2 regions of the Micromonospora sp. CPCC 205554 genome follow, and region 1 is predicted to be linked to the other one. Evidence: predicted binding sites of a transcription regulator. Region 1 holds the regulator's gene; the other holds the start of a gene.
The links. Region 1 encodes HrcA, which represses chaperone genes, less so after heat shock. Its sites were predicted from a motif close to GGTTNGCACNCTCNNNNNGAGNGTGCNAACC; they were not measured.

Region 1 (14,262 bases):
AGACCAAGTTCCTCGACAGCGTCGAGGCGGAGTTCAAGAAGAAGCACCCCGAGACCGACGTCGTGGTGCAGTACATCCCCTGGCTCGAGGCGCCGAAGAAGTTCCAGGCCGCGCTCGCCGGTGGCGAGGGCCCGGACGTGACCGAGCTGGGCAACACCGAGACCCAGGGCTGGGCCGCGCAGGAGGCCCTGGCCGACGTCTCGGACAAGTTCAACGGCTGGTCCGAGGGCAAGGACATCCTGCCCGACCTGGTCAAGAACGCGCAGCTCGACGGCAAGCAGTACGGCGTGCCGTGGTACGCCGGCGTGCGTGCCGTCTACTACCGCACCGACTGGTTCGCCGAGGCCGGCGTGAAGCCGCCGACGAACTGGGACGAGATGGTCGCCGCCGCGAAGGCCGTGCAGGCCAAGAAGCCCGGCACCTACGGCATCGCCCTGCCCGGCAACTCCGAGCTGCCGTTCTACTCCTTCCTCTGGGGTGCCGGCGCGGAGATCGCCACCAAGGAGGGCGACAGCTGGAAGTCCGGCTACAACACCCCCGAGGCGCAGAAGGCGGTCAAGTTCTGGACCGACCTGGTGACGGTGCACAAGGTCGCCCCGCCGGCCGCCGCCGGGTGGAACGAGGTCGACGCCCGCACCCAGTTCGCCACCGGCAAGGCCGCGATGGCGTTCGCCGGTAGCTGGCAGGGTGGCGCGATGAAGAAGGACAACCCCGACATCGAGAAGGTGTGGGGCACGTTCCCGATTCCCGGCCCGGACGGCAAGCCCGCCCCGGCCTTCGCCGGCGGCTCCGACATCGCCATCTGGAAGGACAGCGAGCGGCAGGCGCTGGCCTGGGACTACATGACCGTGCTGCTGAGCAAGCAGAAGGACAAGGAGTTCGCGAGCAGCCTCGGCTTCTTCCCGGTCTACCAGGACCTGGTCAGCAGCGGCGACTACGCGAACGACAAGGTGATGGCCGCGTTCGCCACCGCCATCCAGAACACCAAGCTCACCCCGCTCACCCCGAAGTGGGTCGAGGTCAGCCGGACCAAGACGGTGACCCAGGCGATGAACAGCTCGGTCATCAAGGGCCAGAAGACGGTCGAGAAGGCAACCGCCGACGCGGCCACCGAGATGGAAAGCATTCTCAACGCCAAGTGACCACGCTGACCGAGGCCACCGGCAAGGCCGCCGCGCGGGACACCCCCGCGCGGCGGCGCCGTCGCCGGGTGGACCACCTTCCGTACCTGCTTCTCCTGCCGTGCCTGGCGATCATCGCCGTGTTGCTGCTCTGGCCGCTCGGCCAGGTCGTGTGGATGTCCTTCCACAAGCTGGACAGCGTCCGGCAGCTACGCGGCGACCGCGAGTGGCCGTGGGTCGGCCTGGCCAACTACGCGCAGATCCTCGGCGACCCGTTCTTCCGTACGGTGCTGCGCAACACAGTGCTGTTCGCGGTCGCCAACGTGGCGCTCACGATGATCCTCGGCACGCTGGTCGGGCTGCTGCTCAACCGCCTGGGCAAGAAGATGGCCACGTTCGTGGCGAGCTGCGTGATGCTCGCCTGGGCCACCCCGGCGCTGACCGGCACGATCGTCTGGAAGTGGATCTTCGACGACACGAGCGGCCTGGTCACCTGGCTGTTCAACAAGCTCCCGGACGGGCTCTCCACGGCCCTGTTCGGGCGCAGCGACTGGACCGGGTACGGCTGGTTCAACGACCCGCTGCTGTTCTTCGCCATCCTGACGCTCGTGGTGGTCTGGCACTCGTTCCCGTTCATCGCGGTGAGCGTCCTGGCCGGGCTCAAGAGCGTGCCGACGGAGCTGCAGGAGGCGGCCCGGGTCGACGGCGCCGGGCCGTGGAAGGTGTTCTGGAAGGTCACGTTCCCGGTGCTGCGGCCGGTCTTCGGCATCCTCGTGGTGCTCTCCACGATCTGGGACTTCAAGGTCTTCACCCAGCAGTTCGTGCTGGCCGGCGGCACCCAGGACCGGTCGACGTTCATGCTGTCGATCTACTCGTACGCGGAGGCGTTCTCGCCGCCGCCCAAGTACGGCCTCGGCTCGGCCATCGCCGTCATCCTCACCGTGATCCTGCTCGTGGTGACCGCCCTGTACGTCCGCATGGTGCTGAAGCAGGAGGACGAATGACGAAGAAGATCGCCCTCAACGGCGCGGGCCTGCTGGTCGCGCTCTTCGCCGCCTTCCCGGTCTACTGGATGGTGGCGACCTCACTGAAGCCCAATCGGGAGATCTTCTCGTCCACCCCCCGGCCGGTGCCGGCGGAGCCGACGCTGGAGCACTACCGGGAGATCCTCACCGGCAACCTGATCCCGGGCGTGACCTTCGCCGACTTCTTCCTCAACAGCGCGCTCGTCGCACTGGCGACGGTGCTGCTGAGCGGGCTGGTCGCCCTGCTCGCCGCGACCGCTGTGGCCCGGTTCCGGTTCAAGCTGCGCACCACGTTCCTGATCATGCTGCTGGTGGTGCAGATGATCCCGCTGGAGGCGCTGGTCATCCCGCTGTTCCTGATGATCCAGCGGCTCGGCCTCTACAACACGCTGCCCAGCCTGATCCTCACGTACCTCGGCTTCTCGCTGCCGTTCGCGGTCTGGATGCTGCGCGGCTTCGTCGCCGCGGTGCCCAAGGAACTGGAGGAGGCCGCCGCCATCGACGGCGCCAGCCGGGCCCAGACGTTCCGCAAGGTGCTGTTCCCGCTCGTCGCGCCCGGCCTGGTCGCCACCAGCATCTTCTCGTTCATCACCGCGTGGAACGAGCTGATCTTCGCGCTGACCTTCATCAACGACCAGCAGAAGTACACGCTGCCGGTCGCGATGACGTTCTTCTTCGGCCGGGACGACACCGCCTGGGGCTCGGTCATGGCCGCGTCCACGCTGTTCACCCTGCCGGTGATCGTCTTCTTCCTGCTGGTGCAGCGCCGGATGGTCTCCGGCCTGGTGGCGGGAGCGGTGAAGGGCTGAGGGAGGCGGCCGGTCAGGCCGCGGCGAACACCTCGGCGCGCACCTCGGTGGTCGGATCGCCCTTCACCCGGGCCCAGGAGCCCTGCTCGGCGGTCCACTCCAGGTTGCCGAAGCGGACCTTCTTCACGCCGTGGTCGTCGGCGTGCGAGACCAGCCAGTGCGCGTACCGCCAGCCGTTGCGGTCGTCACCGGCCGGCACGGTGAGCGCGGTCAGGTCGGTCGCCGTGGCCAGCCGGGGCAGGCCCCAGTCCAGCGACAGGCTCTCCAGCACGGCGCTGGCGGCGGCCGGGCCGCGCATCGTCGGCGGCGAGGAGACGGTGCAGGCCACCGCGCCGGTCGCGTGGCCGAGCAACGCGCGGGTGAGGACCTCCGACTCGTCCGCCCACTTCTGGTACGCCTCGGGGAACGCCGACCGCTGCACCCGCTGGGCCGCGTCGGTGATCCGCATCCGCTCCCAGCCCTTGACCTTCTTCAGCGCGGCGTAGAACTTGTTCGCCGCGTACCGCGGATCCTGGATCTCCTCCGGGGTGCCCCAGCCCTGGCTCGGGCGCTGCTGGAACAGGCCGAGCGAGTCGCGGTCGCCGTGGGCGATGTTGCGCAGGTGCGACTCCTGGTACGCGGTCGCCAGCGCCACCACCACCGCCCGTTCGGGCATCCGGCGCTGCATCCCGATGGCCGCGATGGTTGCCGCGTTCGCCATCTGGTCGGCGCCGAGCACCACCTCGCCGTCCGCCTTCACGGTGCAGGTCCGGCTGGCCAGCGGCAGCCGCAGGTGCTCGCCGAACTGCTTGGTCACGACGTAGACCGCGAGCAGTGCCAGCACGCACACCGCCACCCCAGATGCCACGACCGCCGCTCGCGTCCGCACCCGCACCCCCTGTCCCGACAGTCCGACAAGCGTACGTCCCGCCCGCCACGGCGGCTCTCGGCCGACCGGCGGGCCCCACGTCGGCCGGAGTGGCCGACGCGGGGCCGCCGCGAACCTCAGTCTCCGGCGGGCACCCAGGCGGCGGGACGCTTCTCCCGGAACGCCGTCACGCCCTCGCGCCCCTCGTCGGAGAGGAAGTACCCGGTGGACAGCGCGGCCAACTCGGCGATCTCGGCCCGCAGGTCCGGCCCGGCGGGCCGGCGCAGCAGCTCCTTCGCCCCGGCCAGCGCCCCCGGGGCGCCCCTGACCAGCGAGGCGCAGTAGCGCTCGACGGCGGCGTCCAGCTCGCCGGCCGGCACCGCGGCGGTGACCAGGCCGATCTCGGCGGCGCGGCGGCCGTCGAACGTGTCGCCGGTCAGGTACAGCTCGGCGGCGGCCCGCTGGCCCAGCCGGGGCAGCACGGTCGCCGAGATCACCGCCGGGATCACCCCGATCCGCACCTCGGTGAACGCGAACGTCGCCTCCTGTGCGCAGACCGCCAGGTCGGCGGCGGCGATCAGGCCCAGCCCACCGGCCCGGGCCGGGCCGGCCACCTTCGCCACCACCGGCTTCGGGCACTCCCGCACCGCGACGAGCACGTCACCGAGCATCCCGGCGGGCACCGTCCCGCTGGCGTACGCGGCGGCCGTCTCCTTCAGGTCGGCGCCGGAGCAGAAGACCGGGCCGGTGTGGTCGAGCACGATCGCGCGTACCGCGTCGTCGGCGACCGCGCCGGCCAGCCCGGCCAGCAGCTCGGTCATCAGGGGCGTGGAGAGCGCGTTGCGATTGTGCGGGCTGTCCAGGGTGAGGGTGGTCACCCCACGGGCCGTGGCGACTCGCACAAGAGCGTCCGGAGAGGTCATGCCGGGCACACTAGTGGCCATGCCCGGCGTCCTTCCAGAAGGCGAACCCGTCCCGCGCGACGGATCGCTGCCCGCCACCGCCACTCGCGCCGTCGGCGCGCGCGGCTTCGGCGTGTACGTCCACGTGCCGTTCTGCGCCAGCCGGTGCGGCTACTGCGACTTCAACACGTACACCGCGTCGGAGCTGGGCGGCGGGGCGAGCCGGGAGACGTACGCCGACTCCGTGCTGGCCGAGCTGGAGCTGGCCGCCCGGGTGCTGGGCGACTCGCCGCCGCCCCGGGTCGACACCGTCTTCGTCGGCGGCGGCACGCCCACCCTGCTGCCCGCCGACGACCTGGCCCGGATCCTCGACGGCATCGACCGCGTCTGGGGGCTGGCCGCCGACGCCGAGGTGACCACCGAGGCCAACCCCGAGTCGGTGAGCCCGGAGTCGCTCAAGACGCTGCGGGCGGCCGGGTACACCCGGATCTCGCTGGGCATGCAGTCCGCCGCACCGAGGGTGCTCGCGGTGCTCGACCGGCGGCACAGCGCGGGCCGGGCCACCGCCGCCGCGCTGGAGGCGCGCGACGCCGGGTTCGAGCACGTGAACCTGGACCTGATCTACGGCACGCCGGGCGAGACGGCCGAGGACTTCGCCGCCTCGCTGGCCCAGGTGGTCGACGCGGGCGTGGACCACGTCAGCGCGTACGCCCTGATCGTGGAGGACGGCACCCGGCTGGCCGCGCGGATGCGCCGCGGCGAGCTGCCGTACCCCTCCGACGACGTGGCGGCGGACCGCTACCTGGCCGCGGAGGCCGCGCTCGGCGAGGCCGGATTCTCCTGGTACGAGGTGTCGAACTGGGCCCGCTCGGCGGCGGCCCGGTGCCGGCACAACCTGCTCTACTGGGCCGGCGCGGACTGGTGGGGCCTGGGCCCGGGGGCGCACAGCCACGTCGGCGGCGTGCGCTGGTGGAACGTCAAGCACCCGAGCGCGTACGCGGCGCGGCTGGCCGAGGGCGCCTCGCCCGCGCAGGCCCGGGAACAGCTCACGCCGGACGAGCAGCACATGGAGGACGTGATGCTGCGGGTGCGGCTCGCCTCCGGGCTGCCGCTGGACGTGCTGGACGCCGCCGGCCGGGCGGGCGCCGAGCGGGCCCGGGACGCCGGGCTGCTCGACGCCGGGGCGTACGCGCGAGGGCTGGTGGTGCTGACGCTGCGCGGCCGGCTGCTGGCCGACGCGGTGGTACGCGACCTGCTGCCGTGACCGGGCCCGGCCGGCCGCCCCCTCGGCCGGCCGGAGGCGTCACTTGGTGAAGCTGTAGCTCATCGGGTAGCGGTAGAGCACGCCGTCGTTGGCCTTGACCCCGCCGATGATCCCGAAGATCAGCGGCACCAGCCAGACCAGCATCGGGACGAAGAACAGGATCCCGCAGGTGATGATCGTGATCACCCAGGCGAGCACGCCGGCGATGGCCCAGGTGATCTGGAAGTTCAGCGCCGCGACGGAGTGGGCGCGGACGGTCGGTGACTGCTGGCCGCGAGTCATCAGCGCGATCAGCGGGGCGACCCAGCCGAGCAGGCCGCCGCCGACGATGACACCGGCGGCGCCACCGAAGTGCGCGACGAGCGCCCAGGTCTTCTCGTCGTTGTTGGCGTACGCGGCGGGCCCGTAGCCGCCACCGGCGGGGTAGCCGGCGCCGTAGCCCGGCGTGCCGCCCGGCGGGGGGTCACCACCGGGGGGCGGGTAGCCGCCCGGCGGAGGTTGACCGCCCGGAGGCGGGTAGCCACCCGGGGGCGGATAGTCACCGGGCGGGGGATAGCCGCCCGTGCCGGGCGCGCCGGACAGTGGAGCGGTGGGCGGTTCACCGGCCGGCGAGCCGTAGGGCGCCGACGGGTCGGGCTGGGGGCCGGAGTCCCCTGCCCCGGGAGGGCGAGGAGGTTCAGTCATGGTCGCCACGGTAGGTCCACCGGTCAACTCGCACCAGAGCGACACAGACCGACGATGACCGGCTGTTCGGCCCTGGTGGGCCGCGTTGTGTGGCGGGCCGCACCGCAGGTCCGTCAGGCGATCATCGCGTCGGCGGGGGTGCCGACGTAGACTGGCACTCGCTACAGTCGAGTGCCAGCCGCCCGGCGGATGCCGCGCGCCGGCCCGACCGAGGTGCGTCAGGAGGTGGGGAATGGGTCTCGACGACCGCAAACTCGCCGTGCTGCGCGCGATCGTCGAGGACTACGTCGCCACGCAGGAGCCGGTCGGCAGCAAGGCCCTGGTCGAGCGGCACCAGCTCGGCGTCTCGCCGGCCACCGTGCGCAACGACATGGCGGTGCTGGAGGAGGAGGGCTACATCCGGCAGCCGCACACCAGCGCCGGCCGGGTGCCCACCGACCGCGGCTACCGCCTCTTCGTGGACCGGCTCTCCCGGGTCAAGCCGCTCAGCCCGGCCGAGCGCCGGGCGATCGAGCGCTTCCTGGTCGGCGCCGTCGACCTGGACGACGTGGTGCACCGCACCGTCCGGCTGCTCGCCCAGCTCACCCGGCAGGTCGCCGTGGTGCAGTACCCGAGCCTGGCCCGCTCCAAGGTGCGCCACCTGGAGCTGGTGCCGATCTCCACCACCCGGCTGATGGTCGTCATGATCGCCGACACCGGCCGGGTCGAGCAGCGGCTGGTCGAGCTGCCCGCCCCGGTGCCCGCCGACGACGTGACCGACCTGCGCCGGCTGGTGAACGAGAAGCTCGTCGGCAGCCAGCTCGCCGAGACGCCGCCGCTGGTGCAGGCGCTCGTCGACGAGTCGGCGCCGCATCTGCGCCCGGCCATGACCACGCTCTCCACCGTGCTGTTGGAGACGCTCGTGGAACGGCACGAGGAGCGCCTCGCGCTGGCCGGCCAGGCCAACCTCACCCGGGGTGGCCTGCTCGACTTCCAGGGTTCGCTGCGGCCCATCCTGGAGGCGCTCGAAGAAGAGGTCGTGCTGCTCAAGCTGATCGGCGAGACCGAGCCGAGCACCACCCGGGTGCTCATCGGCGACGAGAACGAATTCGACAACCTGCGGGCCGCCTCGGTGGTCAGCACCGGCTACGGACCGGGCAGCACGATCGTCGGCGGACTCGGCGTGCTCGGGCCGACCCGGATGGACTACCCCGGCAATATCGCCATGGTGAGGGCCGTGGCACGCTACGTGGGCGAACTGCTGGCCCAGAACTGACCAGTCAGGGCCGACGGCCGGTTCCGGCCGACGACCGGAGCGACGCGAGACGAACATGAGGACACCTAACGCAGTGGCCAGGGACTACTACGGCATTCTCGGCGTGAGCCGGGACGCCTCCGACGACGAGATCAAGCGCGCCTACCGCAAGCTGGCGCGGCAGTTCCACCCGGACGTCAATCCGGACCCGGAGGCCCAGGAGAAGTTCAAGGACATCAACGCCGCGTACGAGGTCCTCTCGGACGACCGGAAGCGGCAGATCGTCGACCTGGGCGGCGACCCGCTCGCCCCGGGCGGCGGTGGCATGGGCGGCCCGGGCGGGCCCGGCGGCGCCGGTCCGTTCGTCGGCTTCCAGGACATCATGGACGCGTTCTTCGGCGGCGCCGCGGGCGGCAGCCGGGGACCGCGCCCGCGTACCCGCCCCGGTGCGGACGCGATCCTTCGCCTGGAACTGGACCTCAACGAGACCGCGTTCGGCGTCGAGGCGCCGATCACCGTCGACACCGCAGTGCTCTGCACCACCTGCTCCGGCGCCGGCACCGCCGCCGGCACGCACCTGGCCACCTGTGAGGCGTGCGGCGGCCGGGGCGAGGTGCAGTCGGTGCAGCGGACCTTCCTCGGCCAGGTGGTCTCCGCCCGGCCGTGCACCGTCTGCCAGGGCTACGGCACCACCATCCCGCACCCCTGCCCGACCTGCGCCGGTGACGGCCGGGTGCGCACCCGCCGCTCGCTGACGGTGAAGATCCCGGCCGGGGTCGAGGACGGCATGCGGATCCGCCTGGCCCAGCAGGGCGAGGTCGGTCCCGGCGGCGGCACCGCCGGTGACCTCTACGTCGAGATCCACGAGCGGCCGCACGACGTCTACTCCCGCAAGGGCGACGACCTGCACTGCCGGGTGACGGTGCCGATGACCGCCGCCGCGCTCGGCACCCGGCTGACCATCAAGACGCTCGACAGCGAGGAAACCGTCGACGTCAAGCCCGGCACCCAGCCCGGCAGCACGCTGCGGCTGCGCGCCCGGGGCGTACCGCACCTGCGCGGCACCGGCCGGGGTGACCTCTACGTGCACCTGGACGTGCGTACCCCGACCAAGCTCGACGCCGACCAGGAGCGGATGCTGCGCGACTTCGCCAAGACCCGTGGCGAGGAGGTCGCCGAGCTGACCAAGCAGGGCGGCTTCTTCTCCCGGATGCGCGACGCCTTCAACGGGCACGCCTGAGGTGTCGGCGCCGCTGTTCCTGGTCGAGGCGCTGCCCACCGGTGACATGCTGACGCTGGACGGCCCGGAGGGTCACCACGCGGCCACCGTGCAGCGGCTGCGCGTCGGCGAGGAGCTGGTGCTCGCCGACGGTCGGGGCGGCACCGCCGCCGCGGTGGTCACCGCCGTCGGCCGCGGCAGGCTCGACCTGCGGGTCACCAGCCGGGGGTACGCGGACGCGCCGGTGCCCCGGCTGGTCGTGGTGCAGGGCATCGCCAAGGGCGACCGGGGTGAACTCGCCGTGCAGGCGATGACCGAGGTCGGGGTGAACGAGATCGTGCCCTGGGCGGCGTCCCGCTCGGTGGCGCAGTGGCGCGGCGAGCGGGGCGAACGGGCCCGGCAGAAGTGGGTGGCCACCGCCCGGGAGGCGGCCAAGCAGGCGCGCCGCCCGTGGCTGCCGGTGATGGCCGGCTCCCCGGACGAGTCCACCACGACGGTGGCCCGCCGGATCGCCGGTGCGGCCGGCGCGTATGTGCTGCACGAGGGCGCACATGACCGGCTGACCACCGTCGACCTGCCGGCGGCGGGCGAGATCGTCCTGGTGGTCGGCCCGGAGGGCGGCATCGCCGACCACGAGCTGGCCGCGTTCGCCGACGCGGGAGCGCGTACGGTCCGCCTGGGCCCGTCCGTCCTGCGCACCTCCACAGCAGGCGTGGCAGCCCTCACGGTCCTGGCCACCCGCCTGACCCACTGGTAACCCCGCCCGCCCCGCCCCGCGCGCTGATCTTGCAGTTACGGCCCTCGCTATGTCCCTTCAGTGGGATTTGCCGGGGCCAGAACTGCAAGATCGCGAGGGCGGGGAGGGTCAGGTGCGGAGGTAGGAGGCGCCGTTGAGGTCGACGATGGTGCCGGACGCCCACTCGGCCTCGGGGCTGGCCAGCCAGTGCACCGCCGACGCGATCTCCTCCGGCCGGGCCACCCGGTGGAACGGGGACTGGGCGCGTACCGCCTCGCCCCGCTCGCTCTTCAGGTGCTCGTTGGTCATGTCGGTCTCGACGAAGCCGGGCGCCACGCAGGCGACCCCGATGCCGTACGGCGCCAGCGCCACCGCGAGCGACTGGGCCATCGCGTTCATCCCGGCCTTGCTGGCCCCGTACGCCGGGTTGGCCGGCTCGCCCCGGAACGCGCCCCGGGACGACACGTTCACGATCCGGCCCCCGCGTTCGCGCATGTGCTGCGCGGCGCACCAGGCCGCGTTGGCGGCGCCGACCAGGTTGGTGTCGAGCACCTCCCGCCACCGCGCCCGCCACTGCTCGTAACTGCTCTCGAAGACCGGGTGCGGGGGATCGGCCGGCCCGAACACGCCCGCGTTGTTCACCAGCACGTCGAGACCACCGAGCCGCTGGGCCGCCTCGTCCACCATGACGCGTACCGCGTCGGCGTCGGCCAGGTCGGCGCGGACCACCACATGCCCGTCGCCGGGCAGTTCGGCGCGCAGCCGCTCCGCCAGCCCGGCCGAGTCCCGGTGGTGGATCGCCACCCGGTCCCCACCGGCGGCGAACGCCCGCGCCACCGCCCGCCCGATGCCCCGCGAGGCCCCCGTCACCAGCACCGCCCGTCCCGACATGGCGGCCATCCTGCCGCATCGGGCCGGTCCGCCCGGCGGTGCCCCCGCCGCGCTGCGGGCGGCCGTCCTTACACTGCTGCGATGGACTGCCTCTTCTGCCGGATCGTCGCCGGGGAGATTCCGGCCACCATCGTCCGCGAGACCGCCACCACCCTGGCCTTCCGGGACATCGACCCGAAGGCGCCCACCCACGTGCTGGTGATCCCGAAGGAGCACTACGCGGACGTGGCCACGCTGGCCCAGGGCGCGCCCGAGCTGGCCGGCGAGGTGCTCCAGACCGCCGCCGTGGTGGCCGAGGAGGAGGGCCTGACCGTGGACGGGTTCCGGCTGATGTTCAACACCGGCCCGTACGGCGGCCAGGAGGTCTTCCACGTGCACGCCCACCTGCTCGGCGGCGCGCCGCTCGGCCCGATGCTCTGCCGATGACCGACGTCTCCGACCGGCTCGGCCGGATGGTGCGCCAGGCCCAGGCCACCGGGCGGATCCCGGCGGTGTCGGCCGCCCTGCACCGGGCCGACCGGCCGCTCTGGACCTGCACCGTTGGCGACACCGGCAACGACAACCCGCTGGGGCCGGAGACGGTGTTCCGGATCGGTTCGGTCACCAAGACCTTCACCGCGGCGCTCGTCATGCAGTGCCGCGACGACGGCCTGCTCGACCTCGACGACCCGATCGGGCGGCACCTCGACCTGCCCGCGCACGGCGACGCGACCGTACGCCGGCTGCTGTCGCACACCGCCGGCCTGCAACGCGAGCCGCACGGCGACGTGTGGGACAGCCTGCGCGCCCCGGCCGTCGACGAGATGCTGGCCGACCTGGCCCGGGTCGAGCGGGTGCTGCCCACGGGCCGGCGCTTCCACTATTCCAACCTCGGCCTGGCGCTGCTCGGCGAGGCGGTCGCCCGGCTGCGCGGCGGCACCTGGGCCGAGGTGCTGGCCGACCGGGTGCTCACCCCGCTCGGACTGACCTCCACCCACCCGCACCCGACCGAGCGCGCCGCGACCGGGTTCCTGGTCGACGCGTACTCCGACGAGGCCCACCCGGAACCGCCCGCCGACTTCGGCGCGGTGGCCCCCGCCGCGCAGCTCTGGAGCACCGCGACGGACATGGCGCGCTGGGCCGCGTTCCTGGCCGACCCGGCGGCGGTGGACCCGGACGGCGCGGTGCTCGCCGCGACGACGGTCGAGGAGATGCGCTGGCCGCTCACCCCCACCGACGAGTCGGTCTGGGCGGCCGGCTTCGGGCTGGGGCTGATCCTGGTTCCGCAGCCGGAGCGGGTGACCCACGTGGGCCACGACGGTGCGATGCCCGGTTTCCTCGCCGCCGTCTACGGGCGGCGCGGCGGTCAGGGCACCGCCGGGGCGATGGGCTGCGCGGTGCTCGGCTCGTCCGGCACCGGCGTGGAGGTGTTCGACCTGTCCCACCGGCTGCTCGCCGCCGCCGCCGAGCACGACCCGGCGGAGGTCGAGCCGTGGCGTCCCGGCCCGCCTGCCCCGGACCACCTGCGCGGCGTGCTGGGCCGCTGGTGGGGCGAGGGCTTCGAGTACGTCTTCTCCTGGCACGACGGGACGCTGCGGGCGCGTGGCGCGGACGACCCGGCCGGGAAGCCGCCCGCCGTGTTCGCGCCGCTGCCGGACCGGCCGGACGTGTTCCGCACCGTCTCCGGCCGCGAGGCGGGGGAGCTGCTGCGGCTGACCCGCGACGAGCGCGGCGTGGTGGTCCGGATGCACTGGGCGACCTACCGCTTCACCCGTACCCAGGAGACCTTCGACGGGTACGACTTCCGCGTCGGCGACTGACCGCCGGGCACCGGAAATGGGCGCGGTGCGTACGGTGCCGACCCGATACGATGGAGGTAACCGTACGCCGCGCCACCAGGGCCCGGCGCCCGAGAAGCGGAGAGCAGGTGGCGCAGGGCCCGACGGGCCCGACCTATGACCGGCACCCCACCTCCCGGCACGCCGCGTGTGCAGACCAGGATCACGGTCCCCGACCAGAAGATCATGGTGAACCTGCTCGGCGCGGGCGACGAGATCCTGCGGCTCGTCGAGCGCTCGATCGACAGCGACGTCCACGTCCGCGGCAACGAGATCACCATCACCGGCGCCCCCGCCGACAACGCCCTCGCCGAGCGCCTCTTCAGTGAGCTGCTCGAACTGATCGAGAAAGGCGAGACCCTGACCACAGACGCGGTACGGCGTACCGTCGGCATGCTCGAGCAGGGCGGCGCCGAGCGGCCCGCCGAGGTCCTGACGCTCAACATCCTCTCCCGGCGCGGCCGCACCATCCGTCCCAAGACGCTGGGGCAGAAGAAGTACGTCGACGCGATCGACGCCCACACCATCGTCTTCGGCATCGGCCCGGCCGGTACCGGCAAGACCTATCTGGCCATGGCGAAGGCCGTGCAGGCGCTCCAGGCCAAGCAGGTCAACCGGATCATCCTGACCCGGCCGGCGGTCGAGGCGGGGGAGCGGCTGGGCTTCCTGCCCGGCACCCTGAACGAGAAGATCGACCCCTACCTGCGCCCGCTCTACGACGCGCTGCACGACATGCTCGACCCGGAGACCATCCCGAAGCTGATGGCCGCCGGCACGATCGAGGTCGCGCCGCTGGCGTACATGCGCGGACGGGCCCAGCCGTACGACGCCCGGGTGCTGACTCCGGAGGGCTTCCGGCCGTTCGGCTCGCTCCAGGTCGGTGACCTGGTCATCGGCTCGAACGGGACGCCCACGCCGGTGATCGGCATCTATCCCCAGGGCCAGAAGCAGGTCTATCGGGTCACCACCCAGGACGGCGCGTCCACGCTCTGCTGCGGCGAGCACCTGTGGACCGTAGCCACGCCGGACGACAAGCGTCGCGGCCGGTGGCGCACGATCGAGACGCAGGAGATGATCGGCAAGGAGTGGCGAGGTCACACCCGTCGCTACGAACTCCCGCTCGTCGCGCCGGTGCAGATGGAGCCGCGGGCGGTTCCGCTCGACCCGTACGCCCTCGGGCTGCTGCTCGGCGACGGCGCGATCTCGTGCCGCACCACGCCGGCCTTCTGCACCGCCGACCCGGAGCTGGCGACCGCGCTGGAGGAGGCGCTCGTCGACATCCAGCTAATCCGCAAGGGTGACTACGACTACGTCCTCCGGCACGTCAACGGGCACCGCGGCGGCGTGATCGTGGCGAACCCGGTGACGGTGGCCGTCCGTGAACTGGGGCTGGCCGGGGCCACCTCGGGCACGAAGTTCGTCCCCGAGGTCTACAAGAACAACAGCGTCGGCGTCCGGCTGGCGGTCCTGCAAGGGCTGCTGGACACCGACGGTGGGCCGGTCACCCAGGCCGGGCGCACGTGCCGTGTGCAGTACTCGACCACTTCCCCCCGGTTGTGCGACGACGTGGTCCACCTGGTCGAGTCGCTCGGAGGGGTGGCCACGGCGCGGGTTCGTCAGGCCGAGGGACGCAAGCCCGGTCTGGCGAAGGGTCGGCCCGTTCCGTACCGGTCCGACACCTACGTCGTGGAGATCCGGCTACCCGCCGGTGTC
Region 2 (14,262 bases), on a different contig from region 1:
CCGATGGTGGCGACCCTGCTCATCGGCGGCTGGTTCCACCTGAAGGGCTGGGCCAGCCTCGGTCAGGTCACCGCCGCCACGCTCTACGCCCAGCAGCTCACCGACCCGATCGAGCGGCTGCTCGGCTGGCTGGACGAGTTCCAGGTCGGCGGCGCCTCGCTGGCCCGGCTGCTCGGGGTGGCCGCCGAGCCGGACGAGCGCGCCAAGGCGTTCGCCACGCCGGACGAGCGCGCCGCCGCTCCGGGCAGTGCGGGCGGCGCGGGCCGGCTCGCCGCGCACGACGTCCGGTACGCGTACCGCCCGGGACACGACGTGCTGCACGGCGTGACGCTGGAACCCCGGCCGGGGGAGCGACTGGCGATGGTCGGCCCGTCCGGGGCGGGCAAGTCGACGCTGGGCCGGCTGCTGGCCGGCGTGCACGCGCCGAACGCCGGGACGGTGACAGTGGACGGACGGCCGCTGGCCGGGATGCCCCTGGCCGAGCTGCGTACCCATGTCGCGCTCGTCAGCCAGGAGCACCACGTGTTCATCGGCACGCTCGCCGACAACGTGGCGATGGTCCGGCCGGACGCCGACCCGGCGCGGGTACACGCGGCGCTGGCCGCTGTCGACGCGCTGGACTGGGCGCTGGCCCTGCCGGACGGGCTCGACACGCCGGTCGGCGCGGGCGGCCACCCGCTCACCCCGGCGCAGGCGCAGCAGCTCGCGCTGGCCCGGCTGGTGCTCGCCGACCCGCACACGCTGGTGCTGGACGAGGCCACCTCGCTGATCGACCCGCGGGCGGCCCGGGCCCTGGAACGGTCGCTGGCGGCGGTGCTTCAGGGCCGTACCGTCATCGCCATCGCGCACCGGCTGTTCTCCGCGCACGACGCGGATCGCGTGGCGGTGGTCGCCGACGGCCGGATCACCGAGCTGGGATCACACGACGAGCTGGTCGCGGCCGGTGGCTCGTACGCCGCGCTGTGGCGTTCCTGGCACGGCTGAGAACGCGCGACGGGCCCCGGCAGGAGTGCCGGGGCCCGCTCGACGGACGCGTCACGAACGGCGGGTGAGCCGCCAGGTCGCGTACCCGCCGGTGCCGAGCGCGATCAGGAACACGGCCCACACCACCCCGGTGCCGACCTGGAGCCCGCCACCGCTGCCCACGTTGGCCTGGGCTGCGGCGACGAGCGAGTCGCTCTGCGCGGGCGGCAGCGCGGCCGGCGGCAACTGCTGCCAGCGCACCAGCCCGGTGCTCTCCAGCATGGTCATGTGGTCGTTGACGAACGTGTTGGCGTCCTCGGCGAGCTTGCGCACGATCGGGTCGCGGGTGCTGGCCCGGACCGCGCCGATCACCGGGAAGATCTTGCCGTGGGCGACCCGCAGCCGGGTGACGAAGATCTGGTCGAACCGGGCGCCGGTGGCGTTCTGCATCTCGGTCAGCCACCCCTTCTGCTCGGCCGTCGGATCCGTCGGCAGGGTGGCGCCGAGCTTGTTGGCCGCCTCCACCACCAGCTGGTCCAGCTCCGCGTGCTGCTTGGCGATCTCCGCGCCGACCTCGCGTACCCGGGCGGACTGGCCCTTCTCGGCCGCCATCTGCCCGGCCGGCATCTCCCACAGCCCGGCCAGCCGTACGCCGTTGAGCAGCGTCATGTCGGCGGCGTTCATCTGCACGCCGGGGTTGGGTGCGGCCTGCGCCGTCCCGGGAATGACGCCGATCCCCGCGCCCAGCGCGGCGAGCAGCAGTACCACCCGGTGCGCCAGCTTGCGGCGTGCGGATTCCAGCGATGCCATGGTTGCGGTGCCTCCTCGGTCCGGACCGGTACGCGGGGTGTGGTGGACGGCCGCGCAAGCCGGCCGCCCGTCCGCACACTGGTACGGATCGGCGGGCCGATCAGTTCAGCGGGTCGGCGAGGAGTCGTTCGAAGGCCAGCTCGGCGGCACCGATCAGTGCCGCGTCGTCACCGAGCTTCGGGGTACGCAGCCGCACGTGCTCCAGGCATGCGGGCAGCCCGTTGGAGTTGAGCCGGCTGCGCACCTGTGCGGCGGAGGCCAGGTAGAGGTCACGCATGGTGCCGCCGAAGATGACCATCTCCGGGTTGAAGATGTTGACCAGGTTCGCGACGCCGAAGCCGAGCCAGTCGCCGGCCTGCCGTACCGCGGTCTGGGCGCGGGCGTCGCCGCGGTCGGCGGCGTCGAAGACGGCGAGCAGCGCGTCCCGGCCGCGCGCCTCGGACCGGCCCGCGGCGCGCAGCAGCCCGTGCTCGCCGATCTCGGTCTCCCAGCAGCCGCGCCGGCCGCAGTCGCAGCGCACCCCGTCGCGGACCACCACCATGTGGCCGACCTCGCCGCCGTAGCCGCCGTGCCCGGTCAGCCGCCGCCCTCCGGCGATGATGCCCGCGCCCACACCGACGTCGCCGTAGAGGTAGATGACGTTGTCGCAGCCGACCGCCGCGCCCCGGGCGTGCTCGGCGTACGCGGCCACGTCGGCCACGTTGCCCACCGTGATCGGTACGTCTATTCCCAGCTCGACGGCGAGCGCCGCCCCGATCGGCTCGTCCACCCAGCCGGTGGTCGGGCTGAGCCGGACCAGACCGTCCTCCCGGCGGACCATGCCGCACACCGCCAGCCCGGCGCCCACACAGACCGCGTCGGCCGGCACCGACTGGTGCATCTCCTTGACCGCGCCGGCGAGCAGCGGAGCGGCCTCCCCGGCGACCAGGTTGCGCGGCCGGTCCATCTCCCGGCGGTCGAGCACCTCACCGCCGAGCCCGACCCGCGCGGCCCGCAGCCGGTCCACCTCGACGCTGTACGCGTACGCGTAGACCCGCTCCGACTCGGGCCGGACGACGAGTGACGGTCGTCCGGCCCGGCCGGTCTCCTTCGGCGTCCCCTCGCTGACCAGACCGGCGCCGGCCAGGTCCGCGGTCAGCGCGCCGATGGTGCTGCGGTTGAGGCCGAGCGCGGTGGTCAGCTCGGCCCGGGTGGTGGCCCCGTGGACGTGTACATAGCGGAGCAATGCGCCCAGGTTCTGCCGACGGATCTCGTCCTGACTGGGGCCCGCGCGCATTGCCACTGCCATGGTGTTCCCGTACCCCGGGTCAGCGCGTGCCGGTGGCGGCGGCCCGCCGACGCGACAGCGCGTCGATGGTCGCCGCGGCGAGCAGCACCACGCCGGTGACCACGAACTTGACGCCCGAGCTGTATCCCATCAGTCCCATACCGTTGTCGATGACCGCCACCACTGCGCCACCGAGCACGGCGTCGAGGACCCGGCCCTTGCCGCCGAAGAGGCTGGTGCCGCCGATCACCGCCGCGCCGACGGCGTAGAGCAGTACGTTACTGCCACCGGTGTTGGGGTCGACCGAGTTGGCCCGGCTGGCGGCCACGATGCCGCCGATCGCGGCCATCGAGGAGCAGATGATGAACACGGAGACACGGATCCGGTCGACGTTGATGCCGGCCCGGCGGGCCGCCTCGGCGTTGCCGCCCACCGCGTAGATGTGCCGGCCGTAGCTGGTCCGCTGGAGCACGAACGTCCAGACGACGAGCAGGATCGCGATGATCGGCACCACGATCGGCACGCCCTTGAGCGAGACGACGAGCACGTTGCGGCTGCGTTCCAGGTTGAGCACGTAGACCGCCACGCCGAGGATCACGGCCAGGCCGGCGATCCGGCCGGCGACCACCGCGATCGGGTCGGTGAGCAGGCCGCGGGCGGCCCGGTTGCGGTGCCGCAGCAACTGCACGGCCGCGTACCCGGCGACGGCGACGACGGCGAGCGACCAGCCCAGCGCGGGGGAGAGGTTGCGGTTGGCGATCGCGACGAGCACGTCGTCCCGGACCGCGATGTTGGCGCCCTCGTCCATGAGCGTCAGCACCACGCCCTGGAAGGCCAGGAACCCGGCGAGCGTGACCACGAAGGAGGGGATGCCGACCTTGGCGACCAGCAGGCCCAGCACGGTGCCGATCACCACGCCGGTGACGACGGCGGAGAGCACCGCCACGTACCAGGGGTAGCCGAGCACGGTGACGACGTTGGCCAGGATCGCGGCGCAGACGCCGCTGGCGAAGCCGGCGGAGAGGTCGATCTCGCCGAGCAGCAGGACGAAGACCAGGCCCATGGCGATGAGCGTGACCGCCGCGCCCTGGGTGAACAGGTTCGCCAGGTTGCCGGCGGTGAAGAACGACGGGCGGGCGATCGAGAAGCCCACGGCCAGCGCCACGAGCATGACCACAGCGGGGAGCGCGCCGATGTCGCCGCCGCGTACCCGGCGCCAGTAGTTGTTCACGTGGCTGCCCAGGGTCGGTGTCGACGTGACGCCGGCCGGGCCTTCCTTCTTCACGACGGTGGCGGTCATCGGACGGCTCCTGGAGTGGTGTCGGCGGGCGCGGCGCCGTTGCCGCCCGGCTCGCCGGTGAGGCCGAGGCTGCCGGAGCGGCCGGCGGTGATCAGCTCGACCACCTGCGAGTGGGTGATGTCGGTGGTCTTCACCTGGGCGACCATCTGGCCGAGGTAGAGCGCGGCGATCCGGTCGGAGACGGCGAAGACGTCGTTCATGTTGTGCGAGATGAGCACCACGGCCAGGCCGTTGTCGGCCAGCCGGCGCACCAGCTCCAGCACCTGGGCGGTCTGCGCGACGCCGAGCGCGGCGGTCGGCTCGTCCAGGATGACCAGCTTGCTGTTCCAGAGCACGGCCTTGGCGATGGCGACGGTCTGCCGCTGGCCGCCGGAGAGGCTGGCCACGTGCTGGCGCAGCGACTTCACGGTGCGCACGCTCAGGCCGGCGAGCGTCTCGGCGGCCATCTGCTCCATGGTGGGCTCGTCGAGCACGATGCCGCTGCGCTTCTCCCGGCCGAGGAACATGTTCTGCACGATGTCGAGGTTGTCGCAGAGCGCGAGGTCCTGGTAGACGACCTCGATCCCGAGCGCGGCGGCGTCCCGGGGGCTGTTGATGGTCACCGGGCGGCCGTCGAAGACGAACTCGCCGGCGTCGGTGGGGTGGATGCCGCTGATGCACTTGACCAGGGTCGACTTGCCGGCGCCGTTGTCGCCGACGAGCGCGGTCACCTCGCCTGCGTGCGCGGCGAAGGCGACGTCACGCAGCACCTGGACGGGACCGAAGCTCTTGTCGATCCCGCGTAGCTCCAGCAGGGGGGTTGCGGACACGGGGTTCTCCTTTGGGCGGAGGGAGGTCTCGGATCCCGTCCGGCGCCGCCTGAGGCGGGTGGGTCAGCTCACGCCGGCGTCGGTGCAGAGCTTCGCGAAGGCACCGGTGCAGAGCTCTTCCTTGGTGACGTAGCCGTCGGCCACCACGTCCTTGACGTTGTCCTTGTAGATGGCCTTGGGCTCCAGCAGCACGGACGGGACGTCCCGGCCGCCCTCCGGGTCCTTGACCGTCTGGCCGGTCTCCTTCGTCTCGCCCTTGGCGAGCGCGATGGCCAGCTCGGCGGCGGCGTCCGCCTCCTTCTTGACCGCCTTGTAGACCGTCATGCACTGGTCACCGGCGAGGATGTTCTGCAGGCCCTCCTTGGTGGCGTCCTGACCGGTCACCGGAACCTTGCCGTTGAGCTTGTTCTTCTTCAGCACCGAGATGGCCGCGTTGCCGAGACCGTCGTTGGCGGCGAGCACGCCGTCGATCTTGCCGCCGGCCTTGGTCAGCTGCTGCTCGAAGATCGTGGCGGCCTGCGCGTTGTCCCAGGCCGGCACCGCGTCGTCGGCGACCTTGGTGTACTCCTTCGAGTCGAACTTCGGCTTGAGCACCGAGTCGTACCCGTTCTTGAACAGCGTGGCGTTGTTGTCGGTCGGCGAGCCGTTGAGGTACGCGATCGACGGGTTCTTGACGGCCTTGTCGGTCAGGCACTTGCTCAGGCCCTCGCCCTGGAGCTTGCCGACGGCCTCGTTGTCGAAGCTGACGTAGTACTGGGCGGAGCCGCCCAGGGTCAGCCGGTCGTAGTCGATGGTCGCGACGCCCTGCGACTTGGCCTTGTCGAGCACGGCCTTGCCGGTGCCGGAGTCCAGGTTGACGATCATCAGGACGTTGACGCCGTTGGTGATCATCTGGTCGGCGATGGTCTGGAACGCGGTCTTGTCGTTCTGCGCGTTCTGGATGTCGGACTCGACGCCGGCCGCGTCGAACGCCGCCTTGAGGTACTTGCGGTCCGCGCCCTCCCAGCGGGCGGAGGACTTGCTGTCCGGCAGGATCACGCCGATCTTCGGCTTCTTGGCGTTGGAGCCGCCGGCCTCGTCGGACGAACCGCCGTTGTCACCGCAGGCGGCCATGCTGCCGGTCGCGAGAAGACCGACGGCCGCGAAGGTGAGGAAGCCCTTGCGCATGTGCAGGGTCCTTTCGGAGGTGGGGGAGTGGTGATGTTTTGTTGTGCCCGGCAACGTATTCCCCGCTTCCCGTGCACCGCAAGACTGCCGAGGTCAGAAGTTTGTTGGCGGCGGTAACAATTCAGCAACGCGGTTGTCACCCGCGGGACACCACCCGGAGAGCGCGCTCCGGGAACGCTCCCACACGTACCGTCACGAGCCCGCTCAGGCGGCGGCGATCGATGCCGTCGTCGCCCCGGTGAGCGCCACCAGATCCGTCGGCGCGAGCTGCACCTGCAACCCCCGGCGGCCCGCCGAGACGTACACCGTCGGGTGCGCCAGCGCGGAGGAGTCGACGACAGTCGGTAGCCGCCTGCGCTGCCCGAGCGGGCTGATGCCGCCGCGCACGTATCCGGTCGCCCGCTCGGCCGTCGTCCGGTCGGCCATCGTCGCCCGCTTGCCGCCGGCCGCGGCAGCGAGCGCCTTCAGGTCCAGCTCCCCGGTCACCGGCACCACCGCCACCGTCAGCCCGCCGTCGACCTCGGTGACGAGCGACTTGAACACCCGCTCCGGCGCCACCCCGAGCGCGGTCGCGACGAGCGCGCCGTAGTTCGGCGCGTCCGGCGACACGTCGTAGGTGTGGGTGCTGTGGGCGATCTTCCGCTTGCTCAGCAACGCGATCGCCGGAGTGCCAGGGCCCGCCACGGGCTCAAGCTAACCCGCGCGCCGCGACACCGCGAGCCGGAGACGTGAGCCGGGTCAGCCGCCGGCCGGAACCGGCCGGCAGACGAGCACCGTGGGGTCGCCGGCCACCCGGGTCAGCGCCAGACCGGCCGCCTCGTCGCCGGACAGCCGCAGGTCGCGGCGCAACTTCTCCGGCTCCAGCGCCGACCCGCGCTTGCGGATCTCGACCCGGCCGACGCGCCGCTCCCGCAGCAGCGCCCGCAGCCGCTTCAGCGAGAACGGCAGCACATCGGTGATCTCCATGCAGCGGGCGAACGGGGTGGGCCGGGCCTCGTCGGCGTACAGGTAGGCGATCGACGGGTCGGCGAGCGTGGCGTCGAGGTCGGCGGCCAGCTCGGCGACCAGGTGCGCGCGTACCACCGCCGGGTCCGGGTCGTAGAGGAACCGCCGCACCGGTCCCACCGGCGCCTCCTGTGCGCCCGTGCCGGTGAGGAGCGACACCGCGTCGTCGCGCTCCCGCAGCACCGTGGCGCGGCGCGGGACCTCGGCCAGCTCGCCGCACCAGAGCGCGGCCTCGACCAGGTCGCCGTCCACGCTCACCCACTCCGCCTCGGCACCGGCCGGGATCAGCGCGTGGTCCAGCCCGGGCGCCACCTTCACCACCGTGCGCGGCTCCCGCGCGGCCAGGCCGGTGACGAAGTCCCACGGCGGCGAGTAGGCGTTCGGGTCGAAGACGCGCCGCCCGGTGCCGGCCCGCCGACGCGCCGGATCGCAGAACACCGCGTCCACCCCTGTCACGTCGAACGCCGTGGCGTCACCGCACTCGACCGTCACCAGGTCGGCGAGCCCGGCCGCCTCGGCGTTCGCGGCGGCCATCGTGGCGGTCACCGGGTCGGCCTCCACCGCGTACACCCGGATGCCGGCGCGGGCCGCGGCGAGCGCGTCGGCCCCCAGGCCGCACCCCAGGTCGGCCAGCGTGGTCACGCCCGCGGTGCGCAGCCGTGCCGCCCGCCGGTCGGCGACCGCGCGGCGGGTGGCCTGCTCCAGCCCCGCCCGGGTGAGGAACATCCCGGTCGCCGCCGTGCCGAACTTGCCGGCCGCCCGGCGGCGCAGCTCCGCCTGGGTGAGTGCCGCCGCCGCGAGCCCGCCGGGAATGCCGGCCGAGCGCAGCGCGGCCGCCGCCGCCAGCGGGTCGCCGCCGGCCACCCGCACGGCCGCGGCGAGCGCGGCCGACCCCTCGGGGGTACGCAGCGCGGCGAGCTGGTCGAGATCCACGCGCTCATTCTCCCGGCCCGGTTCCGGCGCGACACGGAGGGCGACGCGTTGGCACTCTCCTTGACGGAGTGCTAGCCGAGGAATAACCTGCGATTAGCACTCTCACCCTGAGGGTGCCAACACCCGAGCCTCGTGCCCGGGGGTTGAGCGCCAGGCGGACCGGCACCCGCGACGACGGCCCCGCCCGGTGGCATGTGGCAGATTGACGCTGGTCGGCGTGCCGGCCGGCAACGACACCAAGTACCCGGGAGGGTATGCCCGTGACTACCGCGACCAAGGTTGCGATCAAGCCGCTCGAGGACCGCATCGTGGTCCAGGCGAACGAGGCCGAGACCACCACCGCCTCGGGCATCGTGATCCCCGACACCGCCAAGGAGAAGCCGCAGGAGGGCACCGTCCTCGCTGTCGGCCCGGGCCGGATCGACGACAAGGGCAACCGCGTGCCGATCGACGTGAAGGTCGGCGACACCGTCCTCTACTCGAAGTACGGCGGCACCGAGGTCAAGTACGCCGGCGAGGAGTACCTGGTGCTCTCCGCCCGCGACGTCCTCGCGGTCATCGAGAAGTAAGCAACCGATCAGTGTCGTTGCCCCGGTCCGGCTCGCCGGGCCGGGGCAACGTCGCTTCGAAGGGATACTGATGGCGAAGATCCTCAGCTTCTCGGACGACGCCCGGCACCTGCTGGAGCACGGTGTCAACGCCCTCGCGGACGCGGTGAAGGTCACCCTCGGCCCGCGCGGGCGCAACGTCGTCCTGGACAAGAAGTTCGGTGCGCCCACGATCACCAACGACGGCGTGACCATCGCCAAGGAGATCGAGCTCACCAACCCGTACGAGAACCTCGGCGCGCAGCTGGTCAAGGAGGTGGCGACCAAGACCAACGACGTCGCCGGCGACGGGACCACCACCGCCACCGTGCTGGCCCAGGCGATGGTCCGCGAGGGCCTGCGCAACGTGGCCGCCGGTGCCAACCCGACCGGCCTGAAGCGGGGCATCGACGCGGCGGCCGCCAAGGTCTCCGAGGCGCTGCTCGGCAAGGCCGTCGAGGTCTCCGGCAAGGAGTCGATCGCGCACGTCGCGACCGTCTCCGCGCAGGACGCCGCCATCGGCGAGCTGATCGCCGAGGCCATGGAGAAGGTCGGCCGCGACGGCGTCATCACGGTCGAGGAGGGCTCCGCGCTCACCACCGAGCTGGAGGTGACCGAGGGTCTCCAGTTCGACAAGGGCTTCATCTCGCCGAACTTCGTCACCGACCTGGAGGCGCAGGAGGCGGTCCTGGAGGACCCGTACATCCTGATCACCACCCAGAAGATCTCGGCGATCGAGGAGCTGCTGCCGCTGCTGGAGAAGGTTCTCCAGAACAACAAGCCGCTGCTCATCGTCGCCGAGGACGTCGAGGGTCAGGCCCTGTCCACGCTCGTGGTCAACGCGCTGCGCAAGACCGTCAAGGTCTGCGCGGTCAAGGCCCCCGGCTTCGGCGACCGCCGCAAGGCGATGCTCCAGGACATGGCGATCCTGACCGGCGCCGAGCTGGTCGCCCCGGAGCTGGGCTACAAGCTCGACCAGGTTGGCCTGGAGGTGCTCGGCACCGCCCGCCGCGTCGTGGTCGACAAGGAGAACACCACTGTCGTCGACGGTGGCGGGCAGTCCTCCGAGGTCGCCGACCGGGTCGCGCAGATCCGCAAGGAGATCGAGGCCTCCGACTCCGAGTGGGACCGGGAGAAGCTGGCCGAGCGGCTGGCGAAGCTCTCCGGCGGCATCGCCGTGATCAAGGTCGGCGCGGCCACCGAGGTCGAGATGAAGGAGCGCAAGCACCGCATCGAGGACGCCATCGCCGCGACCAAGGCCGCGGTCGAGGAGGGTACGGTCCCGGGTGGCGGCGCCGCCCTGGCCCAGATCCTGCCGGCGCTCGACGACGACCTGGGCTTCACCGGTGACGAGAAGGTCGGCGTCTCGATCGTGCGCAAGTCGCTCGTCGAGCCGCTGCGCTGGATCGCGCAGAACGCCGGCCACGACGGCTACGTCGTGGTGCAGAAGGTCGTCGAGCAGAAGTGGGGCAACGGCCTCGACGCCGCCGTCGGCGAGTACGTCGACCTGGCCAAGGCCGGCATCATCGACCCGGTGAAGGTGACTCGCAACGCGGTCACCAACGCCGCCTCGATCGCCGGCCTGCTGCTCACCACCGAGAGCCTGGTCGTCGAGAAGCCGGCCGAGCCGGAGCCGGCCGCCGCCGGTGGGCACGGCCACTCGCACGGTCACGGCCACCAGCACGGCCCGGGCTTCTGACCCGAGGAGTACGCCCGACGTCAGGGCACACCGCCGACCCGGTGGTGTGCCCTGACGCGCAACTGCTTACGGAACGCTGACGACATTGGCAGCCGGCCCGGCGGGTCGACCAGACTGGACGCCGTGCGCACCCTCTCCCGCCGCCGCGCGGCGACGGCCGGTCTCGTCGCGACCGTGGTGGCCCTCGGCACCGCCGAACCCGTGGCGGTCCTGACCGGTCCCCGGTCCGCTCCGCTCGTCGCCGTCGGCGGACTCGTCGTCGACCTGGTCCCCGAGCCGCTCAAGCAGTTCGCCATCGACGTCTTCGGCACGTACGACAAGATCGCCCTGCTGGTCGGGACCGCGCTGCTGCTGGCCGCGTTCGGGGCGCTGCTCGGCCTGGCGGCGGCCCGGCGGCTGGTGATCGGCCTGGCCGGCGTCGCCGCGTTCACGGTGCTCGGCGTCGCCGCCGCGCTGACCCGGTCCGGCGCGAACGCGTTCGACGCGCTGCCCTCCCTGGTCGGCGGCGGACTCGGCGCGCTGACGCTCTGGACCTTCGTCGCCGGACCGCTGAACACCGACCCGGGACGCCGGGGGCGGGCCGGGCGCGACCGGTTCGACGCCGCGCGACGCGACCGGGCCGGGACCGGACCGGCGGAACGCGACGGGGCCGACGCGGCAGACGGCGACCGGGCACCTCGCGCCGCGCCGCCGTCCGCCCCGCCCCCGGCGGTCGCCGCGCTCGCCCGGGAGGGGGAGACCCCCGGCGGCTGGGAGCCGGTCCGGCACGACGACGACGCGGAGTCGCGGCGGCGGTTCCTGCGTGGCGCCGGGCTGCTCACCGGCGCTGCGGCGGTGGCCGGGCTGGGCGGGCACTGGCTGGCCGGCCGGCGCGGCGTGTCAGCGGCCCGGGAGGCGGTGACGCTGCCCGCTCCGGCCGCGCCCGCCCCGCAGGTGCCGGCCGGAGCGGACCTGTCGCTGCCCCGGCTCGCGCCGTACGTCACGCCGAACCGGGAGTTCTACCGGATCGACACCGCGCTGGTGGTGCCGCAGGTGGACCCGGCGACCTGGCGGCTGCGCATCCACGGGCGGGTGCGCAACCCGATCGAGCTGAGCTTCGACGACCTGCTGGCCCGCCCGATGGTCGAGCGGTACGTGACGCTCGCCTGCGTGTCCAACGAGGTGGGCGGCGACCTGATCGGCAACGCCCGGTGGCTCGGCGTACCGATCAGGGAACTGCTCGACGAGGCCGGCCCCGAGGATGGCGCGGACCAGGTGGTCGGCCGCGCGGTCGACGGCTGGACCTGCGGTACGCCCACCTCGGTGCTGCGCGACGGACGGGACGCGCTGCTCGCGGTCGGCATGAACGGCGAGCCGCTGCCGATCGAACACGGCTTCCCGGTGCGGATGGTGGTGCCCGGCCTCTACGGGTACGTGTCGGCCTGCAAGTGGCTCACCGAGCTGGAGCTGACCACCTTCGCCGACTTCGACGCGTACTGGGTGCCGCGCGGCTGGTCCGCGCAGGGCCCGATCAAGACGCAGTCCCGGATCGACACGCCCCGGCCCCGCAGCCGTCCGGCCGCCGGTCCGGTGACGGTGGCCGGTGTGGCGTGGGCGCAGCATCGTGGCATCCGCCGCGTCGAGGTACGCGTCGACGGCGGCCCCTGGCAGGAGGCGACGCTCGCCCCGGCGGTGTCGGCCGACACGTGGGTGCAGTGGTCCTGGCGGTGGGACGCGACGCCGGGCGAGCACACGCTCCAGGTCCGGGCGACCGACACGACGGGCGAGACCCAGACGGAACAGCGCGCCCCGGTCGCCCCCGACGGCGCGACGGGATGGCACACGGTAATGGTCACAGTCACCTGACCCGCACCGTCGCGAGGACCCCTCTCCGTGGGAGATGGCCTGCCCGTGCCACTGCCGGATGCCTGCCGATCGGGTGCGCGCCGCTTGGCTCCGGCCTGAGTCCAGACTCCCGAGCGCTCACGAAAGAGATCTTGGTATAAAACGGCCCCTATAAGGGCCCTTTCATACCAAGATCTATGTGGTTTCCTAGCCTCCGAAACGCCGATCCTGGTATTCGAAACGGTAGGCGAGTCGCCCAGCGGCGGCCTTCGCCGCGCCGGGGTGCGGGGGCCAGCGGATGCCCCGGGCCACGACACGACGCCGCGCCCCGGAGTCCGGGGCGCGGCGTCGAGGATCGTGAACCGGGTCAGGCGACCTTGCGCTGGTCCGGCACGGCGGTGTTGTGCGGCCGGCCGAGGCGCGCCTCCAGCCGGGCGATGTCCACCCGGGTCTGCCGGCGGTCGGCCAGGTCCTCCCAGCCGAGCGCGAGCAGGCGCAGCCGCTCGGACTCGCTGAACCCGCCCCAGACGCCGTACGGCTCGCGCACGGAGAGCGCGTGCGCGGCGCACTCGGCGCGCACCGGGCAGGCGCGGCAGACCGACTTGGCGCCCATCTCGCGGCGCAGCCGGGAGGAGCCGCGCTCGCCGTCCGGGTGGAAGAACTGCGCGCTGTCGCGGCCACGGCAGGCTCCGAGCCGCTGCCAGTCCCAGAGCTCGTCGATCGGTCCAGGCAGCCTACGTACGTTCGACATCAGCACCCCTCCTCCCGCGCGGCACCGCGGAGAATGTTCGTTGCCAGCTACCGGGCGGCGGTCCGCGCGGGATGCCGGTTCCGGATGAACCCCTCGGTACCCGAGCGGTCCGCGCCTCACACATCTGTGATCGAAAACCTCGGACACTCAGCGGCATATGCCCCATCTGTCGGAAAAGTTCGGATGATTGCCCGGAACCCCCTCCCGACCCCACCTCCGCGTGGTCTGCTCTGAGTCGGAGAGGAGACCACTGTGCGTAGTGTTCTTGTGTGCGTTCGGACACCATTGGCGGCCCAGCATCTGACCTCCGCGGCGGCGCGGCTCGGGCTGTCCGGCGTCGTCCGGACGGCCGTCTCCGATCCGGAGGTGATGTTGCGGCTCGCCGAGCGTCCGGTGGACGTGGTGCTCGCCGACACCGCCCTGACCCGCCCGGACAGCGCCGGCTTCGTGCGGCGGGTGCTCGCTCGCGCCCCGCAGGCGGCGGTGCTGCTGCTCGGCGCCGAGGAGTCGGAGTCGGCGGCGGCCACCATCAGCGCCGGGGCGCGCGGACTGATCCAGAACGCCGACCACGACCTGACCAGCGCGGTCGCCAAGGCGCTGCTGCTGCTGTCCGCCCCCGGCCGGAGCAACAGGCACCGGGTGGCGGACACCGCCCGGGACGCGGCGGCGGTGGGCGGGCCGACCCGGCCGGCGGCGCCGGGGCGTACCCCGGGTGGGCCCGGCTGGCCGGCGACGGCGCCGGTGGACGCCGCGGGCCTGCCCACGGTGGTGCCCGTGCAACGGGGCGAGGACCCGGACGACCCGGCGGCGGCCGACGGCGCGGAGGCGCCCCGGCCGGGCGCGGCCCAGCGGCCGGCACGGACGCCGCGCAGCGCGATCGGGCTGACCGAGCGGGAGCTTCAGGTGCTGCTCGGCATGGCCGAGGGCAAGAGCAACGCGGAGATCGGGCGGGAGCTGTTCGTCTCCGAGGACACGGTCAAGACGCACGCCCGGCGGCTGTTCCGCAAGCTCGGCGCGCGCGACCGGGCGCACGCCGTGGCGGCCGGATTCCGGGCCGGCCTGGTCGCCTGACCCGGGCGGCTGTCACTCCGGCGCGGAGTCGTCGGTGCCCTCGGTGAGCGTGTCGTGCACGCCGTCGGCGTAGCCG

Region 2: groES (co-chaperone GroES) is a predicted target of HrcA. The motif match lies at 8,346-8,376, and genes of this name have one in related genera.

Annotation. Positions count from the first base shown of each region.
Region 1 covers NZ_JBAKHP010000025.1:55,919-70,180, forward strand. The annotation lists gene V6U82_RS24725 (sugar ABC transporter substrate-binding protein) at 1-1,142, shown strand, start outside; gene V6U82_RS24730 (carbohydrate ABC transporter permease) at 1,139-2,125, shown strand; gene V6U82_RS24735 (carbohydrate ABC transporter permease) at 2,122-2,955, shown strand; gene V6U82_RS24740 (hypothetical protein) at 2,969-3,829, opposite strand; gene V6U82_RS24745 (enoyl-CoA hydratase-related protein) at 3,940-4,725, opposite strand; gene hemW (radical SAM family heme chaperone HemW) at 4,745-5,968, shown strand; gene V6U82_RS24755 (DUF4870 domain-containing protein) at 6,008-6,652, opposite strand; gene hrcA (heat-inducible transcriptional repressor HrcA) at 6,885-7,907, shown strand; gene dnaJ (molecular chaperone DnaJ) at 7,981-9,126, shown strand; gene V6U82_RS24770 (16S rRNA (uracil(1498)-N(3))-methyltransferase) at 9,128-9,862, shown strand; gene V6U82_RS24775 (SDR family NAD(P)-dependent oxidoreductase) at 9,971-10,732, opposite strand; gene V6U82_RS24780 (histidine triad nucleotide-binding protein) at 10,814-11,158, shown strand; gene V6U82_RS24785 (serine hydrolase domain-containing protein) at 11,155-12,531, shown strand; partial or broken gene V6U82_RS24790 (PhoH family protein) at 12,667-13,362, shown strand; partial or broken gene V6U82_RS24795 (LAGLIDADG family homing endonuclease) at 13,687-14,124, shown strand.
Region 2 covers NZ_JBAKHP010000006.1:235,804-250,065, forward strand. The annotation lists gene V6U82_RS11495 (ABC transporter ATP-binding protein) at 1-984, shown strand, start outside; gene V6U82_RS11500 (DUF4142 domain-containing protein) at 1,036-1,773, opposite strand; gene V6U82_RS11505 (ROK family protein) at 1,874-3,049, opposite strand; gene V6U82_RS11510 (sugar ABC transporter permease) at 3,081-4,340, opposite strand; gene V6U82_RS11515 (ATP-binding cassette domain-containing protein) at 4,337-5,149, opposite strand; gene V6U82_RS11520 (sugar ABC transporter substrate-binding protein) at 5,213-6,316, opposite strand; gene ybaK (Cys-tRNA(Pro) deacylase) at 6,521-7,000, opposite strand; gene V6U82_RS11530 (THUMP-like domain-containing protein) at 7,055-8,254, opposite strand; gene groES (co-chaperone GroES) at 8,509-8,823, shown strand; gene groL (chaperonin GroEL) at 8,894-10,540, shown strand; gene V6U82_RS11545 (sulfite oxidase) at 10,664-12,385, shown strand; gene V6U82_RS11550 (WhiB family transcriptional regulator) at 12,732-13,115, opposite strand; gene V6U82_RS11555 (response regulator transcription factor) at 13,368-14,186, shown strand; gene V6U82_RS11560 (DUF5319 domain-containing protein) at 14,199-14,262, opposite strand, start outside.